Regions from separate parts of the Prochlorococcus sp. MIT 1342 genome, predicted to be linked through region 3. Evidence: predicted binding sites of a transcription regulator. Region 3 holds the regulator's gene; each other region holds the start of a gene.

Region 1 (6,181 bases), 410 kb from region 3:
TTAAACAAAACATCACCAGCCGTTGGTCGAAGCTTGCCAGTAATCACATCCAGGAAGGTGGTCTTGCCTGCACCGTTGGGACCAATCACGGCACGTAATTCTCCTGGCTGCAGGCTGAGATTGAGATCACGCAGTGCCATAAAGCCATCAAAGCTGACACTGATTTGACGCAGCTCAAGCAAAGCAGTTGTCATGACTTCGCCTCCTCCTTGCCATCCATTTCCAAGCGTGGATAGGTGCCGATCCTGCGCGCGACACCCAAGCGAGTAAGCAGGTTTCGTGGCCCACCCGCCTGCCACCAGCCCACAACACCTTCTGGTAGTGCCGTAACGACGAGAATAAACAAGCCTCCCAGGATAAATAGCCAGCCTTCTGGCCAAACCGTGCTGATTTGGCTCCTCGCCAAATTAATGACTAGAGCGCCAAGAATGGCACCAATCAAAGTTCCGCGTCCGCCCACTGCCACCCAAATCACCATGTCGATTGAGAAGGGAACCGTCATGTATTGAGGCGAGACGATGCCGGACTGCACGGTGTAAAGAGCACCACCGATGCCGGCCAAGCCACCAGCCATCGCAAACACGATGGTTTTAAACAAGGTGGGGTTGTAACCAGCAAAACGCAAACGCGGCTCATCATCGCGAATGGCGATCAACACTTCACCAAAACGGCCACGCACCACCCAGCGCACAGCCAACCAGGCCAGGATCACCATCACGGCCGTTAACCAGAAGAAGCCTCGCTGCATGAATGCAGAGCCCACCTGCTGTCCAAAAAGCTCTGTGACATCGGTCTTAAGACCGTTGGTGCCATTGATCAGTTTCTGCTGTCCGTTGAAGAAATTAAAGAAAACCAGCAAGGCGGCCTGGGTAAGAATCGAAAAATAAACTCCCTTGATCCGGTTGCGGAACACCAAGTTGCCTAACAGCGCGGCAAGCAGTGCAGGGATCAACCAGATGGCAATCAGCGTGAACCAAGGCGAATGAAACGGCTGCCAAAATCCAGGCAATTGATCCACCCCATAAAGGCCGAAGAACTCTGGAATCCCGTTGGGTTGTTCGCTCGAGCTGTTGAGCTGAAGGTACATTGCGGCTGCGTAACCACCGAGCGCAAAGAAAATGCCCTGACCCAAACTCAATAAGCCTGTAAAACCCCAAATCAAATCGATGCCGAGGGCCACGATCGAGAGAGAGAGAAAACGACCGAGCAGGTTGAGCCCAAATACCGACACCACTGCAGGCGCCGCCACAATCGCAGCAATGATCAAGACCCAGACAATCACTAGGGGCCAACGGCGTTGTTGAAACGCTTGCAACATCGATTTAAGCCTCCACCATGCGTCCCCTCTGGGGAAACAGACCAGCAGGTCGGAACTGCAGGAACACCACAATCAGCGCAAACACCATCACCTGGGCCATGCTCGTGGTAGCAAAAAAATCAACCACGCTCGCCAAAGGCGCAGGCATCGAAGGCCAGATACTAAGCAAACGGCCAGCCCCGATCAGGTCTGTTAGCACCCCAATAGCAAAGGAGGCCAACACGGTGCCGAACAGATTTCCCACACCTCCAAGCACTACCACCATGAAGCAACCAACGATATAAGAAGTGCCGACGTTGGGTCCCACGGATCCCAACAAAGACACCGCTACCCCAGCGATGCCAGCCAAACCGGAGCCGATACCAAAGGTAAGCACATCCACAGTATCGGTTGAGATGCCAAGGCAATCACTCATGGAACGATTCTGAGTCACTGCCCTGATGCGCATCCCCCACACACTGCGATTCAAGAACCAGGTGATACCGAGTACAGCGAGGATCGTGATCACAATGATCACCAAGCGTGGTACGGGGAAGGTCATGCCCGACAGTTCAATCCCCCCACGCATCCACTTAGGTGCCGTGACATCGACATTGCGAGAGGTCGCACGAGCGATGCGACTGATCTGAGAGGCCAAACCACCCGCAAGTAACACCCCAGCCAGAGCCGACACAAGCCAGCTTCCAGCACGCACCAGGCGGGCCCGCGGCCCCTGCAAAAGCTTGTCAGGAAGAATGATCGGCAGACTGAAGCCAAGCACTAACGCCAGCACCAAGCCAGCCGCATAAGCCAATGGAAAACTGCGCACAAACTGCTGCAGAATCAGGCTAACGCCCCATGTCGCCAACAATGTCTCCAACGGGTTGCCGTAGAGACGACGAATCACGGTGCGTTCTAGCAAGATACCAACCACACCACTAACGATGAAGGCCAGAGGAATCGCCACCAACACATAAGCGTTGTAGAAAGGCTGCAGAGCAGGCAGCTTGAAGATCAGCTGTACCACATAAGTGGTGTAGGCCCCGAGCATGATCAACTCGCCATGGGCGAGGTTAATGACACCCATCAGGCCGAAGACTATCGCCAGTCCGAGGGCAGCAACCAGCAGCACCGAGCCGATGGCCACACCATTGAAAAGACTTTCAAGAAGCAGTTGCACGGGCGAAGATCAGAGACCGGAAAAACGACGAAAGGAGGAGCCCGTTTCCGGACTCCTCCCAAACAATGCCAAAGCGGAGAAACGCCTTGGCGAGGCAATCAAAGCTTGTACTTCTCGCCTTTGTTGGCATCAGTCCAGTCGCAAGCATAGCCCTTAGAACTGGGCTCGAACTGGTTCCAAGCCTGTGGAGCCACAGGGCCGTCGGTCTCTTCGAGAATCTCGAACTGACCATCTTTGGTGATCTTGCCAATACGTACAGTCTGGGACAGGTGATGGTTTGGCATCACTTTCACAGGACCCTGAGGCGCATCAAACTCAATTCCGATCAAAGCTTCACGTACCTTGTCGTCATCAAAGCTATTGGCCTTCTCTACCGCAGCTTTCCACAGATACACCATGTTGTAAGCCGACTCCTGAGGGTCAGCAACCTGACGATCATTGCCATATTTGGCCTTGAAGTCAGATGCAAACTTCTTCGAAGCAGGCGTATCAATCGACATCATGTAATTCCAAGCCCCATAGTGTCCCTCAAGGAACTCAGGCCCGATCGTGCTGATCTCTTCTTCCGCGATGGAATAGCTCATCACGTAGTAGCCATTGTCAGGAGTAAGTCCGGCATCCTGAATTTGCTTAAAGAAAGCGACATTCTGGTCACCATTGAGGGTGTTGATGATCACACCACCATCAGGCAATGCCTTCTTGATCTTGGCAATGATCGGCGCCACTTCAGTGTTGCCGAGTGGCAAATAATCCTCTCCAACCACTTTCCCACCAAGAGCTTTGACCTGCTCCTTAGTGATGGTATTGGAGGTGCGAGGGAAAACGTAATCAGAACCTACAAGGAAGAAGGGCTTGCCAGCAGCGGGCGACTTCTCGAACATGAACTTGGTTGCAGGCTCCGACTGCTGATTCGGAGTCGCACCTGTGTAGAAGATGTTATTGGAACACTCCTGGCCCTCGTACTGAATCGGGTAATAGAGGAATGCATTCTTCGATTCGTAAACCGGCAGCATCGCCTTACGGCTTGCGGAAGTCCAACCACCAAAGACAACAGGAACACTATCTTGATCGATCAACTTCTTGGACTTCTCAGCGAAGGTTGGCCAATCAGAAGCGCCATCTTCAACGATGTAGTCGATCTTGTATTTCTTGCCATCAACTTCAACACCACCGGCAGCGTTGATCTCTTCAATCGCCATTTTCTCGGTGTCCACAAGGGTGGACTCCGAGATGGCCATGGTGCCACTTAAGGAATGGAGGATACCAACCGTGACCGTGTCGTCGAAATCGGTATTAGCGGTTTTATCACTACCACCACCGCAAGCCGTAATGCTGACACCAACGGCGGTTGCGGCGAAGCCAGCCACAAGGCGCTTTGAGAATGAAACGTTCATTGAAACCGTAGATAGGCAGAATATGGAGCACGCCTATTCGGGCGGCCTGGGGAACGTAAAGATCAGCCAGGCATGATTCTGTAGTGAATGATACAAAGCCCTTTGCGCTGATCATTGCTAAGGGCGATTTGGTAGCTGTTGCAACAAAAATTGCAGCACGCTCTCCAAGCCATCTCCGCTCCGCAAGTTGGTGAAGCACCAAGGACGCTCTCCCCGCATCCGCGTCGTATCGCGCTTCATCACTTCCAAATCGGCCCCGACATGGACAGCGAGATCAATCTTGTTGATCACCAATAAATCCGAGCGTGTAATCCCAGGGCCCCCCTTGCGAGGGATCTTGTCGCCAGCCGCCACATCAATCACATAGATGCAAAGGTCCACCAATTCTGGACTGAAGCTGGCGGCAAGATTATCGCCACCACTCTCAACAAGCACAACATCAAGATCTGGAAAATTTCGCTCCAGATCTTCTACGGCCGCGCGATTAATCGAACAATCCTCACGAATAGCAGTATGAGGACAACCGCCTGTTTCCACTCCGCGAATACGCTCTGGCTCAAGAGCTCCAACACGCGTCAAGAACTCTGCATCTTCCTGGGTATAGATGTCGTTGGTGACAACTGCCAATTGCAACTGATCTCGTAGACGGCGACACATTGCCTCCACTAGTGCTGTCTTACCCGAACCCACCGGGCCAGCCACACCTAAACGCAGTTTGCTACTCATCAGCTCCGGAATAATCGGGAATACAGCTCAGCATGTGAGAGCTGTGCAATAGCAGAACCCACTCCTCCGCACCAAAGCTGCTTTGGATCCACATCAAGCAAGCTACGGGCCTGCATTTCAATCAGCGGCTGAAGCTGACGCTGCAACCGTTGTGCCTCAGTTGGCCCAAGCGGAACAAGACGCACGGCCGCACTGAGCTGATTAGCCACCCAGCCAAACAAGTAACCCTGCACAACCTCCAAAGGCGTTATCTCCCAAGACAAACCAGCCCAAGCCCAAGCCACTGGCCAACCAAAATCCACTCCTCCATCAGGGAGAGGATGACCCAGGTCAGCTAATAACTGCAAAAGAGAGCGACCCATCTGCTGTTGCTGCGCTCTTACTTCAGCCGCATCTCGCAGTGCAATCAACCATTGAGCCCAATCGCGCACGTCAGTGCCATGCTCAACTTTGCCCTTCTCAGCACTCACCTTCCATTGGCTGAGGGAATGACGCAGCGGGCGCAAAGCAGCAGCTTCGATCATGACTTGCCCGCGACTGAGCTCCGCCTCCAACCAACTTGCCAAAGTTGCTCGATCCTGAAGCTGATCTCGCTGCACCAGCAGTTCCAAACCCTCCGAATAACTGAACGCACCCACCGGCAAAGCCGGGCTAACAAGCTGAAGCAAAGCGAGACTGCTCATCAGTGATGACGTTGTTGCTGCCCATCAATGGGCTGGTGATCATGGCTATGGACGCCTTGATAGGCCCCAGGCTCCGGATAAAAAGGCTCCATCAGAGACTCCAAAGCCAAGCCACGCACCCGCAGCAGATCGGCTAAGACAGGATCATCTAGCAAACGCAGCTGCTGCGTGCGTAGCTCTAGTGCCACGTGACGATTACCCAAGTGATAAGCCGCCTCAAGCAAAGCCAGTTCTGAAGGAGCCCTAACCACCAACAGTTTCTCAGGAGCAGCGACCACCCTCACCAAAACAGGACCTTCCGCCGCAGCCAAACTTTCTCCAGGCTGCAATGGGCCCTGCCGCGGCAATTGCAATAAGACGGACTGACCACAAGCCGTGCATCGCAGCCCTCGCAAACGTGTGCGTTCTTCAGCAGTAAGAGGCAATTCCATACAAGCCTCAACCCCAACAGCACCAAGCCTGCGGGTGAGCACCGGAACAGTATCGAGAGAAGGAAAATCGACCAAGCTCATGACCATAAGCCTGCCAAACGGCAACTGCTCCATCCGTGAGTGTTGCTAAAGAGTTAAACCGTGCTCGATCACAGCGTGCTCCGATGACTGGCGATAGACCCTGGCACGGCCAATGTTCCCTGCAACTGATCAGCAAAACTGCGACAGACGATCTTCAATCCCGGCTCACCGTGCATCAGAGCCAATGCACGGCTCCATTCAAGATTCAGCGTGCCAATCTTGATCACGACGGCCGCTGTCAACTGCCCTTACTTCACACCGCAGGGGGTTTAGTCGGAGGAGATCAGCTCAGTGTGAATGTCAAAGCTGGAGCAGACAGCCGCGGCCTGGTCACGAGTGTGGCTGCCCAGAAGGTCTATGGCTCCGTGGGCCGCTCCAAACAACACCCC
Region 2 (6,181 bases), 420 kb from region 3:
CGCGATCAATCCGCGCAGGAAGGCCAAGAAGAAGCCAAGGGATTGAAGGTTCTCGTATTTGGTAACAACGTTGGTTTTGTTGAGGGCAATGATCTTCGCTGCTACCTGTTGCCACATGCCGCCACCATCGGCAGCGGAGGCGGGATCCACGGTGCCACCGCTGGTCAGGCTGATTGCCATCAATAGGGCAACCACAGCAGTGCCGATCCAGTTGCCGAGCCAGACCCAACCCCAGTTGCGGAAGGTGGCTCCCCAGGTGCTCTTGCCGGCCCATGTGGCCATAGGCAGCAGAGCGAAGTTACCGGTGACCAGTTCCATGCCGAATAGCACGATGCTGGCAAAGCCGAAGGGGAAGAGCAGGGATCCCAACCATGGTTGACCACTCTTGAGACCAACTGTGAGTGCAAGGATCACAGCAAGGCCGAGAATGGCCCCGGAATAGAAGCCACGCACCAGCAAGTTCTTGACGCTGACAGTGGCTTTTTTGCCGCCGGCGGTAATCATGCCGTCGACAAGTTCGTTAGGTAGGACGTAGTCCATTTGTGACGCCGTGGCGCTCATGTTGGTAGATGCGTAGGTTTAACGAGAGGAGGATTTTTAGCCACTGATGGTGTTCATCAGGCGTGAGAAGACATCTCGGCCACCTTCTTTTTGATTGATTGCAGGCTTGTCGCTACCGCTGTTGCTTAACCAGTTGACAAAGCGAGAGAAAAGATCACGTGCTTGGGAAGTCGATTGCATGGTGGGGCTTGATAGGTGATTGATTTAAGAACGGTGGTTTAGCGATCGCAGCTCAAGGGGATGGGCTGCTGTTTTCGCCTAAATTGCTGAACCAGTTCATGAAGTTGGAGAAAGGGTCGCTGTTCTGCTTCGGTTGGCTACGAGGTTGAGCACCGAAGCGTTCGATCAGTAATTCCCGCAGCACGTCTTTCAGTTCGCTGCCAGGAATGCCTTTGCGATGCAGTGTCCCGATTCGGGCATCCGGCCCTTGCCGGCCTTCAAGGCTGAGGTCATAGGCCTCAACCATGCCTTGGCCCCCGTTCGGTGCACGGGCTTTGGTTCCTGTGAGGCCGATTGCGCCCATGTAGGCCTGGCCACAGCTGTTGGGACAGCCAGTCCAATGGACTTTTATTTCCTCAGGGAGGATGAGTTCTGCATCCAGTTCATGGGCCATTGCCATGGCCTGATCTTTGGTGTTTGTAAGGGCGAAGCTGCAGTACGTATTTCCTGTGCAGGAGACAGTGCCGGCGGCAAAGGAACCGGGTTCAAGTGGAAAACGCTGTAGCAGTGGATCAGCTTGAAATTTGTCGAGGTTGGTAGTTGATAGCCCCACCAAAATGATGTTCTGGTCTTCAGTAAGACGAATTTCACCACTGCCATAGTTAAGACTGGCGCTAGCAAGATCCTGAAGATCTTCTGCGCGTAATCGTCCAACGGGTACATGCATGCCGGCGTAGTGAAGCCCTGTTTGTTTCTGAGGGTGGATTCCGTAAAAAGAGCGAGGCTTGTCGTCAAATACAGAACCGGGATCAGGAGTTAGCGGTCCAAATTTTTCCGCCACCATGGTGCGAAACGCTTCGATGCCCACGCTGTCGAGGTACATGCGAAACCTGCCCTTAGGGCGATTGTTACGCTCACCGTTATCTCGCCATAGCGTTAGAATAGTGCCGGTGAGCCGACAGATTTCATTGGGTTTAACCCAGGCATTTAAAGGCAGCGCATAGTCATTCATCTGCGAGGAGAGGATCCCTCCGAGCCAGACGCCGAAACCCATCACCCCATCGTGTTCCACTGGATGGAAGATGATGTCGTTATGGAGCAGGAAATTATCGCGGGCCCCTGCAACTGCCGTATTCCATTTGCGGGGAAGGTTGGAGAATTCATGGTTTCCTTTTCCTTGATTCGTGAGGAAATTTTGTAGTTCAGTTGTGTAAGGGCGAGTATCAACAATTTCAAGAGGATCAATCCCAGCCAGTGGATTTCCTGTGACATTGCGTGGGTTATCAAAACCTGATTGGATTGTGTTGAGACCTGCCTCTTCAAGACGTCTGAGTATTTCGGGAAGATCACTCAGTAAAACACCACGAAGCTGTAGGTTTTGGCGTGTTGTGATGTCGCAACTGCCGTCTTCTCCGTAGCGACCCACAATTGAGGCCACTACTTTTATTTGGTGGCTATTGAGAACACCATTGGGTATCCTTAGCCGTAGCATGAACTTGCCAGGAGTTTTGGGTCGCCAGAACATTCCATACCATTTCAGGCGCAGTTCGAGGTCTGTTTTATCGACCTGTTCCCAACCAACCTGAGCAAAGGTTTCAAGTTCATCACCAACATCTAAGCCATCTTTAAAAGCTTTATTTTGCTCAATTTTGTTGAGCTTCTTCCCTTGGAGAAATTGTTTAGCAGGAGAGCTAATAACCATGACATTTTGTTGAAATTAAACTTGAAAAGAAGTGATCATGTTTTTTAAACTTTATTCGCTTATTGGATGCCCATGGTTTTTAGACTCTGCCATTATTGAAGTAAGGGTAAGTTGCGAATGGAGTCATTAAGCCTGATGGAAGAGGGCATTGGCGGTATCAGATTGAACAAAACTGAGCATTTGTGTGAAATTCAAGATTTGGTGTCTTTGTATACATTCTGAGCCCGGCTGATTTGACTGAGCCAGGGGTGTTGAGGATTCAGGTCACGCTGCGAATGGAGTCATTAAGCCTCAATGAAGAGGGTATTGGCGGTATCAGATTGAACAAAACTGAGCATTTGTGTGAAATTCAAGGTTTGGTGTTTATCGATACATCTAGGTGCACAAGTTTCCTTCTTTATGGTTGCTGTGTATAAATTTTAAGTGATTTCAGTATTGGCGGCCTATCTCTCCCAGCCAACGGATTGTGCCTTGTCTGAGCATTTTCCACACACGGTTCATGGCAGCTAAATCCCTTTCGAAGTCACTGTTAAAGCGTTTTGAGCGGGTTGCATCCTGTCTGCCTTGGCGACCACTCGTCCTCAACCGAGTTTGCGACTGTGTTCGATAGCGACGGGATGCCATGGTTGCAGTTGACTATTAAGACTGGAATGACTTCACCAGTTTCGGATGTCTTAGATCCGTGGCCGTTGTTACGAAAGCATGAGCAGGTTGGTTGTAAGCGCGCTTTGCGTTTGATCGTGCATGGCCGTGCTGGTGGGTATGTTCCTTCTTGTGTGCGTTCTTTTGCTCTGGAGGTCGCGCAACGTCGAGGCACACCTGTGCTGGTAGAGGCCTTAACGGCTACTGATCGCCATGAGCAGAGTGCAGATCCTATTTGGCTGGTTCCTTTGTTGTTGCTGCCTGGTTCTCATGTTCGAGAGGATGTGCCGTTGATTCGTCAGCGACTTCAGCAACAGGGTGTGAACACCAGGTTGGTGCCTTTCTTGGGTGCCTGGCCCTCTTGGTGGCGATTGTTACAGCAGTGGGTGCAGCGTCAGGATTGTCGTGATGGCTCTCTTGTTTTGGTTCACCATCCCCTTCGCCAGGGTGTTGCTCATCGCTATTTGAGTTTGCTGCAGCAGCGGCTGGCGTTGCCCATGCTTTCCTGGGACGACTGGCATGCTGATGTCGCTTCAGCGAAGGAGGCATCCACGCCTCTTTTTCTTGCCTTGGCGCCAATCCAGATTACGCAGACGCTGCGCGATTCTGGGGTGATGACTTCCCTACTTGAGATTGAGTTATTTCGATTGGGTTTGATTGATTTGCTGGCTGCATTGCCATGAGCTGCTTGGACTTTGGCACTGTGTATTTGGTGGGTGCAGGCCCTGGTGATCCTGATTTGCTCACACTGAAGGCTTATCGTCTGCTTCGCCAGTGCGGAGCCTTGGTTCACGATGCTCTGGTGCCTAAGGAAGTACTCGAGTTAGTACCCGAGTCTTGTGAACGGCATTTTGTTGGTAAACGTCGAGAACGTCATTGGGTCCCACAGTCCAAGACAAATGAGTTGCTTGTTGAATTGGCTCAGCGTCATTCCTGTGTAGTACGCCTAAAAGGTGGTGATCCTTTTCTGTTTGGGCGGGGTGGTGAGGAGGCCGCCTATTTGCAGAGTCATGGGGTATCGGTGGAGGTGGTCCCTGGGATTACAGCGGGGATGGCTGCGCCGGCCTATGTGGGTATTCCTCTGACCCATCGTTGTGGTGGTAGTTCTGTCACCTTTGTGACAGGTCACGAGAAGATCGACAAACAGCGTCCTTCTGTAAATTGGAAGGATCTTGCTAGCGCAAGTGACAGCCTGGTTATTTATATGGGTTTGCATAACCTTGCTTATATCGTCGAAGAGTTGATTGCCGGTGGCCTCGATCCAGCTACGTCCGCAGCAATCATTCAACAGGGCACTGTCGTAGGTCAGCGCTACCTCAAAGCACCCTTGGAACAGTTGGTTCAAAGGGTGCAGAGCGAAGGGTTTGCAGCGCCGTCGATTGTGATTGTGGGTACAGTAGTTGATGAACAGGTTGCAGCGTGTGCTCCTCAGCCGGCTGAGGTTGTGATGCCGATCAAGTCTTGATCTATGACTTAGCAACCTAAAGGTAGATGTTGGATTTAGCGTTTAAAGTAGGAGATATCGCTGGGCCATTGGTAGTTCTTCTGCGGGGTCGCATGTGAGTAAATCGCCGTCGGCGAACACCTCGTAAGTTTGTGGATCTACCTCTACTTTTGGTAGTGAATTGTTGTTGTGCATTTCTGCTTTGCCGATCGTGCGGGTGTTCAGAACGGGAATGCAGGCACGTTGCAGCCCCAGCTTGTTGGGAAGATCTGTTTCGATGGCCGCTTGGCTCAGGAAGGTGAGGCAGCTGGGGGCAAGGGCTTTGCCGAATGCTGCAAACATTGGTCTGCCATGGACTGGTCCAGGTGTTGGAATCGAGGCATTAGCATCGCCCATTTGCGCCCAGATGATTGACCCGCCCTTGATGACAAGTTCTGGCCGCACGCCGAAGAAGCCTGGCTTCCAGAGCACCAGGTCTGCCAGTTTGCCTACCTCTACTGAGCCAACATGGTTGTCAATGCCGTGGGCAATGGCGGGGTTGATCGTTACCTTGGCGATGTAGCGCTTTAGGCGGTTGTTGTCGTTACGAGTGCCACGTGGATTGCCAGCATCTTCTGGCAGAGGGCCTCTCTGAACTTTCATCTTGTGAGCGGTCTGGAATGTTCTGGTAATCACCTCTCCGACTCGTCCCATCGCTTGGGAATCACTGGCAATGATGCTGAAGGCACCGAGGTCGTGGAGAATATCTTCCGCGGCGATCGTTTCGCGACGGATGCGCGATTCGGCAAAGGCCACATCTTCAGGAATCGCTGGATCTAGGTGGTGGCAAACCATGAGCATGTCGAGGTGCTCTTCCAGGGTGTTGCGGGTGTAAGGCCGGGTTGGATTTGTGGAGCTGGGCAGCACGTTGCTTTCACCACAGATACGGATGATGTCTGGTGCATGGCCTCCACCGGCCCCTTCGGTATGGAAGGTGTGGATGGTGCGTCCGCCGATTGCTCGGATTGTGTCTTCTACAAAACCTGCTTCATTGAGCGTGTCTGTGTGGATGCAGACCTGGACATCAAAGCGATCGGCTACCGAAAGACAGCAGTCAATAGCTGCTGGAGTGGTACCCCAGTCTTCGTGGAGTTTGAGGCCGCAGGCACCGGCTAGTACTTGCTCCTCGAGAGCTTCAGCTGTACTGGCATTGCCTTTACCAAAGAAGCCAAGATTCATCGGCAAGCCTTCGGCTGCTTGCAGCATGCGGCTGATGTGAAAGGCGCCAGGTGTACAGGTAGTGGCATTGGTGCCTGTTGCCGGACCTGTACCACCACCGAGCATGGTGGTAACGCCGCTAGCTAGGGCAGTCTCGATTTGCTGTGGGCAGATGAAATGGATGTGGCTATCGATGGCGCCGGCGGTCACGATGTGACCCTCTCCAGCAATGGCTTCAGTGCCTGGGCCGATCACAATGTCAATCCCGTCAGTGATGTCGGGATTGCCAGCCTTGCCGATGGCAACGATCCGTCCGTCTCGTAGGCCGATATCTGCTTTGACGATCCCCCACCAGTCGAGGATCAGGGCATTGGTGATCACGGTGTCAACAGCACCATTGGCGCGGGATTGCTGGGATTGCCCCATGCCGTCGCGGATCACTTTCCCTCCACCGAATTTGACTTCTTCGCCGTAGG
Region 3 (6,181 bases):
TCCAGCGCCACACCGAGACCATAAGAATGAGCCGGCAGGATGAAATACTCGCCATCCTCGTCCTGATGCAAAGGGGTGGATTCGAGATTTGCAGGATTAAATCGCTTCGGATTCATCACCGTGCCTGGTACATGGCGAAAGATCAAAAACTCCTTCGCAGAGAGCCTTAGGTCATAACCAAAGGAAGAACAGCCAAAGCTCAGTACAGGCCGTTGATGCTGCTCAGGATCAAGATGTCGAATCAGTCCGGCTTGAAAGGGTTCAAGCATCCCTGCTGCGGCCTGTTCGGTGATCCAACGATCGTTTTTAAGCATTAGAAACCACGACGCAACTCAGTGACCTGATCAGCCATTGCCATCAGGATCGATGGCATGACTGAGCCAGTCAAGATGACATCCATCGACCCGGGGCGCTGTTCCAGAGTTGATAACACATCAGCCTCATCGAGATAACCAAGAGCAATCGCCAGACCAACCTCATCCAACACCATTTGATCCAAATCACTCGCCAAGATGCGATCCCGACATTCCTGCCAAATGGCCTCCACGGCCTCAGGCGCGCTGGAGTCAACGGCAAGCGTTGAAGCAGGCTCAGATAGACAGCCAGGAACCGCCGGGCGCAGCCACTCAAGTCGCCCACATAGGCGCACACGTCCATCTGGGCCTTGATCTACTCCTCCCTTGAGGAACTGAGCAACCAACACACGACTTCCCAGCCCAGCCGCTCTTAACGCCTGACTCAAGACAACAGAAAAACTGCCTCGATAGGGGGCTGTATAAACCTGAAGCTGCCCTTCAGGAGCTACCAGATGCAGCAAACGCCTATCAGCAACTACTGCCAAAGACCGACTCCCATCACTCTCCTGCGAGCGATGGTCCGTCATGCACGGATCCACGGAGCGATGACTAGGGCTCAGGCTGGCAGTCATAAAAGTCTCAATCGCCCCGACAAAACCAGCAGAAATCAAATGTAGCGGTGGGAAGCTGCTTAACAAGGCTCTTGACACTATCCATGGTGTAAAAGCACCTGTTTCTGCCAGGCTCAGTTCATCTCAACCACCAACAGCAAGATGCTCACATCCCCCCAGCCACGTGCTGACGGCCGCCTTGCTGACGTGCTGCGGCCCCTTCAGATCACATGGGACCCAATGGGCTTTGCCCTCAGTTCCTTAATCATCCGCACTGGTCGCACCGCAGTGCTCTGCAGTGTTTGCGTTGAAGAAGGTGTACCCCGCTGGCGCAAAGGCCAAGGCAAAGGCTGGCTCAGCGCCGAGTACCGCCTTCTGCCTGGGTCGACACCGCAAAGACAGAACCGTGAACTGCTCAAGCTTTCCGGACGCACTCAAGAAATTCAACGCCTCATTGGCCGCAGCCTGCGCGCCGTGATCGACATGGCCGCTCTTGGGGAAACCACCCTGCGAATTGATTGTGACGTCATTCAGGCCGATGCCGGCACACGTACAGCCTCCATCACCGGCGCTTGGATTGCCTTAAAACGAGGCTGCGATCGCTTGCTGGAACAAGGGCTGCTCACGCATCAACCCGTCATCGAGCAAGTTGCTGCAGTATCCGTTGGTTTAGTGGAGAGTTATCCCCTTCTCGACCTCGACTACAGCGAAGACTCCAGGGCTGATGTGGATCTAAACGTGGTAATGGGCTCCAATGGGCACCTATTGGAGCTGCAGGGCACCGCTGAAGGGGCTCCATTCAGCAGGAATCAACTCAACGACTTGCTGAATCTGGCAGAACCCGGCCTGCAACATCTACAAGCCTTCCAACGTTCGCAATTAATGCAAGAAGACTAAAAACCGTCACCATTGCTACATGGTGGTGGAGGTCCACTCCCTAACTTCATATTTCTGCCGTTTGCTGCGCAGCCATGGCCGGCGTCATCCGCGGCTTCAGCCGTTACGCCCAGCAACCCTATGTTCAAGGGTCAGGAAGTATGGCCAACTCGCCTGCTCCACCCCAGAAAACCCTGCTGGAAGTCATCCGTGAACTGGATGGCGCCAGCAACGAAATGGTGGAGCGCTCCAAAACCATCTTCTTTCCTGGCGATCCTGCCGAAAAGGTTTATCTCATTCGACGCGGCGCCGTTCGGCTATCTCGGGTCTATGAATCTGGTGAAGAGATCACCGTGGCATTGCTGCGTGAAAACAGCCTATTTGGAGTGCTCTCTCTACTCACAGGCCATCGCTCGGACCGTTTTTATCACTCCGTAGCCTTCACCCGAGTGGAAATGATCACAGCGCCAGCCACCTCAGTTCGCCAAGCGATCGAAAACGACACCAGCGTGGGGTTACTTCTGCTGCAGGGTCTCTCAAGTCGGATCTTGCAAACCGAGACCATGATCGAGACCCTCACTCACCGCGACATGTCATCAAGGCTTGTGAGTTTCCTGCTAGTCCTCTGCCGGGATTTCGGGGTTCCAGGGGAACAAGGAATCACCATTGACCTACGCCTCTCACATCAGTCCATCGCTGAAGCAATCGGCTCGACTCGCGTCACCATTACTCGCCTGTTGGGAGACCTGCGCAATTCAGGTCTAGTGCAAATCGATCGCAAGAAAATCACCGTTCTTGATCCGATTGCCCTTGCTAAAAAATTCAACTGATCCCCGTCCCAGTCCAGGATGGTGAAACGGGTTGACACTATTCCTGATCCCACCCGCCCATTTTCGTGACCGGCTGGCTGCTGATCCTCTCCCTACTCGTCCTCGGTGGTGTGCTCTCCACCCTCGGCGATCGACTTGGCAGCCGTGTAGGCAAAGCAAGGCTGAGCCTGTTCAATCTCAGACCGCGAAGGACAGCCGTCTTCATCACCGTTCTCACTGGCAGCCTGATTAGCGCCCTGTCCCTAGGACTGATGCTGCTGGTCAGTCGACAACTGCGAGTAGGACTTTTTGAACTGGATGACCTTCAGGCCAAACTCCAACAAAGTCGTGATGCCCTCAATTCAAGTCGGTTGGCCCAGTTCAATGCCGAGCTTGATCTCAAGCAGGCCAGGTCGGACAGCAATCAGGTTCAGAATGAACTGAAGGAAGCCAAAAAGCGAGCTACTGCCCTTCGCAACGAACTCGCACCACTACAAAAACAAAGACAACAGCTCGAGGCGGAACGAGCTCGTCTCAGTCGCGACATTTCCAAAAAAGATGCCGACATCCGCCGAACGGAAGTTGAACTAGCCAATGTTCGCAGCAGGATTAGCGCGGCTGAAAAAGAACTGAAGCAGCTCGAGACCAACCTCATTGCCTTACGTCGAGGGGATGTTGTGCTGAGTAGTGGGCAGCAACTTGCTGCAGCCACCCTGCGGCTCGATAACCCCAGCCAGGCGAAAGCCGTCATCGACCGCCTACTTCAGGAAGCAAACCTGGAGGCTTTTCGACGCGTACGTCCCGGTGAAGAAGCCAATCGACAGATCCTGCTCGTGCCACGCACCGACATCAACCGCATCGAACAGATCATCCGAAAGCCAGGCACCTGGGTGGTCTATGTGCGCTCTGCCGCAAACGTGTTGCGTGGGGAGAACGTGGTGTATGCCTTCCCGGATGCTCGCCCAAATATCAACATCGTCCGACAAGGCGAAGTCCTCGCACGAACGACTCTTGACCAAAACGAGAAGAGCAGCGAAACCGTGCGCAACCGACTTAGCCTCCTGCTTGCATCAACTCTGGCAGAGGTAAAAAGACGCGGATCCCTCAGTTCTGGACTGCAGTTCGATGGCAGTGAAATGAACCGGCTCGGCAAGGCATTACTGAACCGTTCTCAAGAGCGGATTGAGCTAGAAGCCGTGGCACTCCGCAACAGCGATACAGCCGATCCAGTAGCAGTTGTCCTGCAGCCCGTGGGTGGTCCTTGGACAAAGATTCCCGAAGACAAACCATGACAAAGCTTGTGGCCGTAGATCCTGGTCGCAATAAATGTGGATTAGTTCTTGCCGATACAACAACAAATGCTGTGCTGGAGGGAAAAGTGGTGGCCGCAGCCGCTGTGCTCGACCTCATCATGCATTGGCAAAACCAAGCACCCTTAGAAGGCATCTTGATCGGCAACGGCACCAGCAGTGAATACTGGCAAAACCTTCTGCTGCACATTGCCCCCTTGAATGTGGTCGAAGAACGTGGGAGCACACTGCGCGCCCGCCATCGCTATTGGGAGCTATGGCCCCCAAGCAACTGGCGCCGCTGGCTACCCCGAGGAATGATCCTGCCTCCCCATCATCTAGACGCCATAGCCGCAATGGTGTTGCTTGAAGACCACCTCGGGCAACAACTCCTTTGGCCCGGACCACCCAACTTCAGAATCGGGCCCTAACAGTGAACATATAATCCCCACCAGGCTCAAGGTGGTAGTCAGCCTTAACGAGGAAGCGCAGTAAAGCATCCTCAATCAGTGCTCGCCCAAGAGATGGTTCCACTTTCAGTTCACCCCGATCGAAAGCCCAGCTGAACTGCCACTGAAACCCCCCAGCGGAAACCTCCCCATCCAAGCGTTGGTCGGCAAAGCTTTGGCGGTGTACACAGAGGCGAGCCGTGGTGACAGGCAAATGACTCATCAGCAGGCAGAACAACCCTCCGGTTGAAAAGCATTGAGACGATTACCTGCCCGTTCCAACCCAAGGCACTGAATCAGATCCAAACCCATCAGCACCTCATCAAGCACTTGATCGACTAGGAGGCTCTCCTGCCGACTAAACACCCCGAGCACATGCGAGACGGTTCGAGCTCTTCGTTCCTCAGAAGTACGACCTGGAGCACCGATCCCGATCCGCAGACGACAAAAATCCTGAGTCCCCAGATGTTGAATCGCGCTGCGCAAACCATTGTGACCTCCTGCACTTCCCTGGGCGCGAAGCCGCAGTCGACCCAAAGACAAGTCCATGTCATCTACAAGCACCAGCAACTGATCAACCTCCAAGCCAAACCAATCGATGGCTGCACGAATCGCCCGACCGCTTTCATTCATATAAGTTTGAGGCATCAGCAATCGAACCCTCTCTGAGCCAACCGCCACTTCCGCCATCAGTCCATGGAACTTTGTTTGCGGCCTGAAACTGACTGACTTCTGAGCAGCCAACTTATCGAGGGCCATGAAGCCGATGTTGTGACGGGTACCGACATACTTTGAGCCTGGATTGCCTAGGCCTACCAATAGACGTAAACGACCCGGCCTCATACCGCTCTCAGCTGGCGGGAGGGTTTTTAACCTCCCGAGGGGTTTCACTTATTGCATTGGTGTCTTGCTGCATGGACTCTTCCGTCGCAGCCTGTTCGATGGACTCAGGTTCTGCCATCGTTTTGTGAATCTCACGCTCGAATTCCTTTGAGGCTGCCTGAAAACCTTTCAGGGTTTTACCAAGGGTGCGACCAAACTCTGGAAGTCGTTTAGGTCCAAAGACAAGCAGTGCTATGGCGCCGATAACCGCCATCTCGGGGAGACCGATGCCGAACACATTCATAGGCGAGCCTCAGCCCAGCAGAGCCGAGGACAATCTATTCAAAGCTGATGCTTTGGAGGAGAAGCGACTGGTTGTAGATCTGCAAGATGGTCACCAGGAAAATCAGCAACATGAAGCCGATCCCAGCCATCACTGGGGTAGTGCCCCAACCCGGCACTACCTTGCCAGGGGCGTAGCCGGGTAGAGATTTGATCAGATTTCCCAGACGGGTGCTTTGAGCCATAACGGAGCTTCGGTCTCGGATGGTGATTAAGCATGCCTACTGTAATGGTCATAGTCCGCATACGGACTAATCCTGTCGAGAGATGTGATGGAAAACTCCTCCTCCGAGACCTACTCCCTGCTCATTGCCATGGTCACCATCACCTTCGGGCTGACCGGATACGGGCTCTACACAGCTTTTGGCCCTCCCTCAAAAGAACTTGAAGACCCCTTTGAAGAACACGAAGACTGACGGTCACATCAATCGACACGCTCAAGCAATAGTTCAGCCAACTCTCCAGGCTTCAGCTCTACCGCTTCGCCGAGACAAGACTCGTGAGCGCTACCAACCCGCCAAGCCTTCCCTACGGCCCAAGACTGGCGTGTTGCACCGGCATTAAGCACGCTGAGCTTCAGCTGCCTTACTTCGGCATACGTCACAGCCAATGGAACCAGCTTTGAAGGCAGCGACGGCAATCCTGACCATGACACCTTGAGATCAGAAGGCCCCAGCCAGCCCGGCT

The links. Region 3 encodes NtcA, which controls nitrogen genes in cyanobacteria. Its sites were predicted from a motif close to GTANCNNNNGNTAC; they were not measured.
Region 1: the regulator NtcA is predicted to act here: its motif matches at 3,952-3,965, upstream of urtA (urea ABC transporter substrate-binding protein).
Region 2: the regulator NtcA is predicted to act here: its motif matches at 2,782-2,795, upstream of SIB79_RS11575 (CbiX/SirB N-terminal domain-containing protein).

The regions. Positions count from the first base shown of each region.
Region 1 is NZ_CP138957.1:2,252,756-2,258,936, forward strand. Features, by position in the region: gene urtD (urea ABC transporter ATP-binding protein UrtD) at 1-194, opposite strand, end outside; gene urtC (urea ABC transporter permease subunit UrtC) at 191-1,318, opposite strand; gene SIB79_RS11525 (ABC transporter permease subunit) at 1,323-2,477, opposite strand; gene urtA (urea ABC transporter substrate-binding protein) at 2,576-3,871, opposite strand; gene ureG (urease accessory protein UreG) at 3,989-4,597, opposite strand; gene SIB79_RS11540 (urease accessory protein UreF) at 4,597-5,280, opposite strand; gene ureE (urease accessory protein UreE) at 5,280-5,792, opposite strand; gene SIB79_RS11550 (urease accessory protein UreD) at 5,876-6,181, shown strand, end outside.
Region 2 is NZ_CP138957.1:2,260,390-2,266,570, reverse strand. Features, by position in the region: gene SIB79_RS11590 (formate/nitrite transporter family protein) at 1-540, opposite strand, end outside; gene SIB79_RS11585 (hypothetical protein) at 598-741, opposite strand; gene SIB79_RS11580 (ferredoxin--nitrite reductase) at 794-2,422, opposite strand; gene SIB79_RS11575 (CbiX/SirB N-terminal domain-containing protein) at 2,962-3,747, shown strand; gene cobA (uroporphyrinogen-III C-methyltransferase) at 3,744-4,529, shown strand; gene ureC (urease subunit alpha) at 4,572-6,181, opposite strand, start outside.
Region 3 is NZ_CP138957.1:1,841,608-1,847,788, forward strand. Features, by position in the region: gene dcd (dCTP deaminase) at 1-314, opposite strand, end outside; gene SIB79_RS09530 (cob(I)yrinic acid a,c-diamide adenosyltransferase) at 314-928, opposite strand; gene rph (ribonuclease PH) at 1,070-1,804, shown strand; gene ntcA (global nitrogen regulator NtcA) at 1,879-2,613, shown strand; gene SIB79_RS09545 (DUF3084 domain-containing protein) at 2,679-3,884, shown strand; gene SIB79_RS09550 (resolvase) at 3,881-4,312, shown strand; gene SIB79_RS09555 (DUF3146 family protein) at 4,296-4,553, opposite strand; gene pth (aminoacyl-tRNA hydrolase) at 4,553-5,173, opposite strand; gene SIB79_RS09565 (TatA/E family twin arginine-targeting protein translocase) at 5,181-5,456, opposite strand; gene psbH (photosystem II reaction center phosphoprotein PsbH) at 5,491-5,679, opposite strand; gene psbN (photosystem II reaction center protein PsbN) at 5,767-5,910, shown strand; gene SIB79_RS09580 (alpha-mannosidase) at 5,919-6,181, opposite strand, start outside.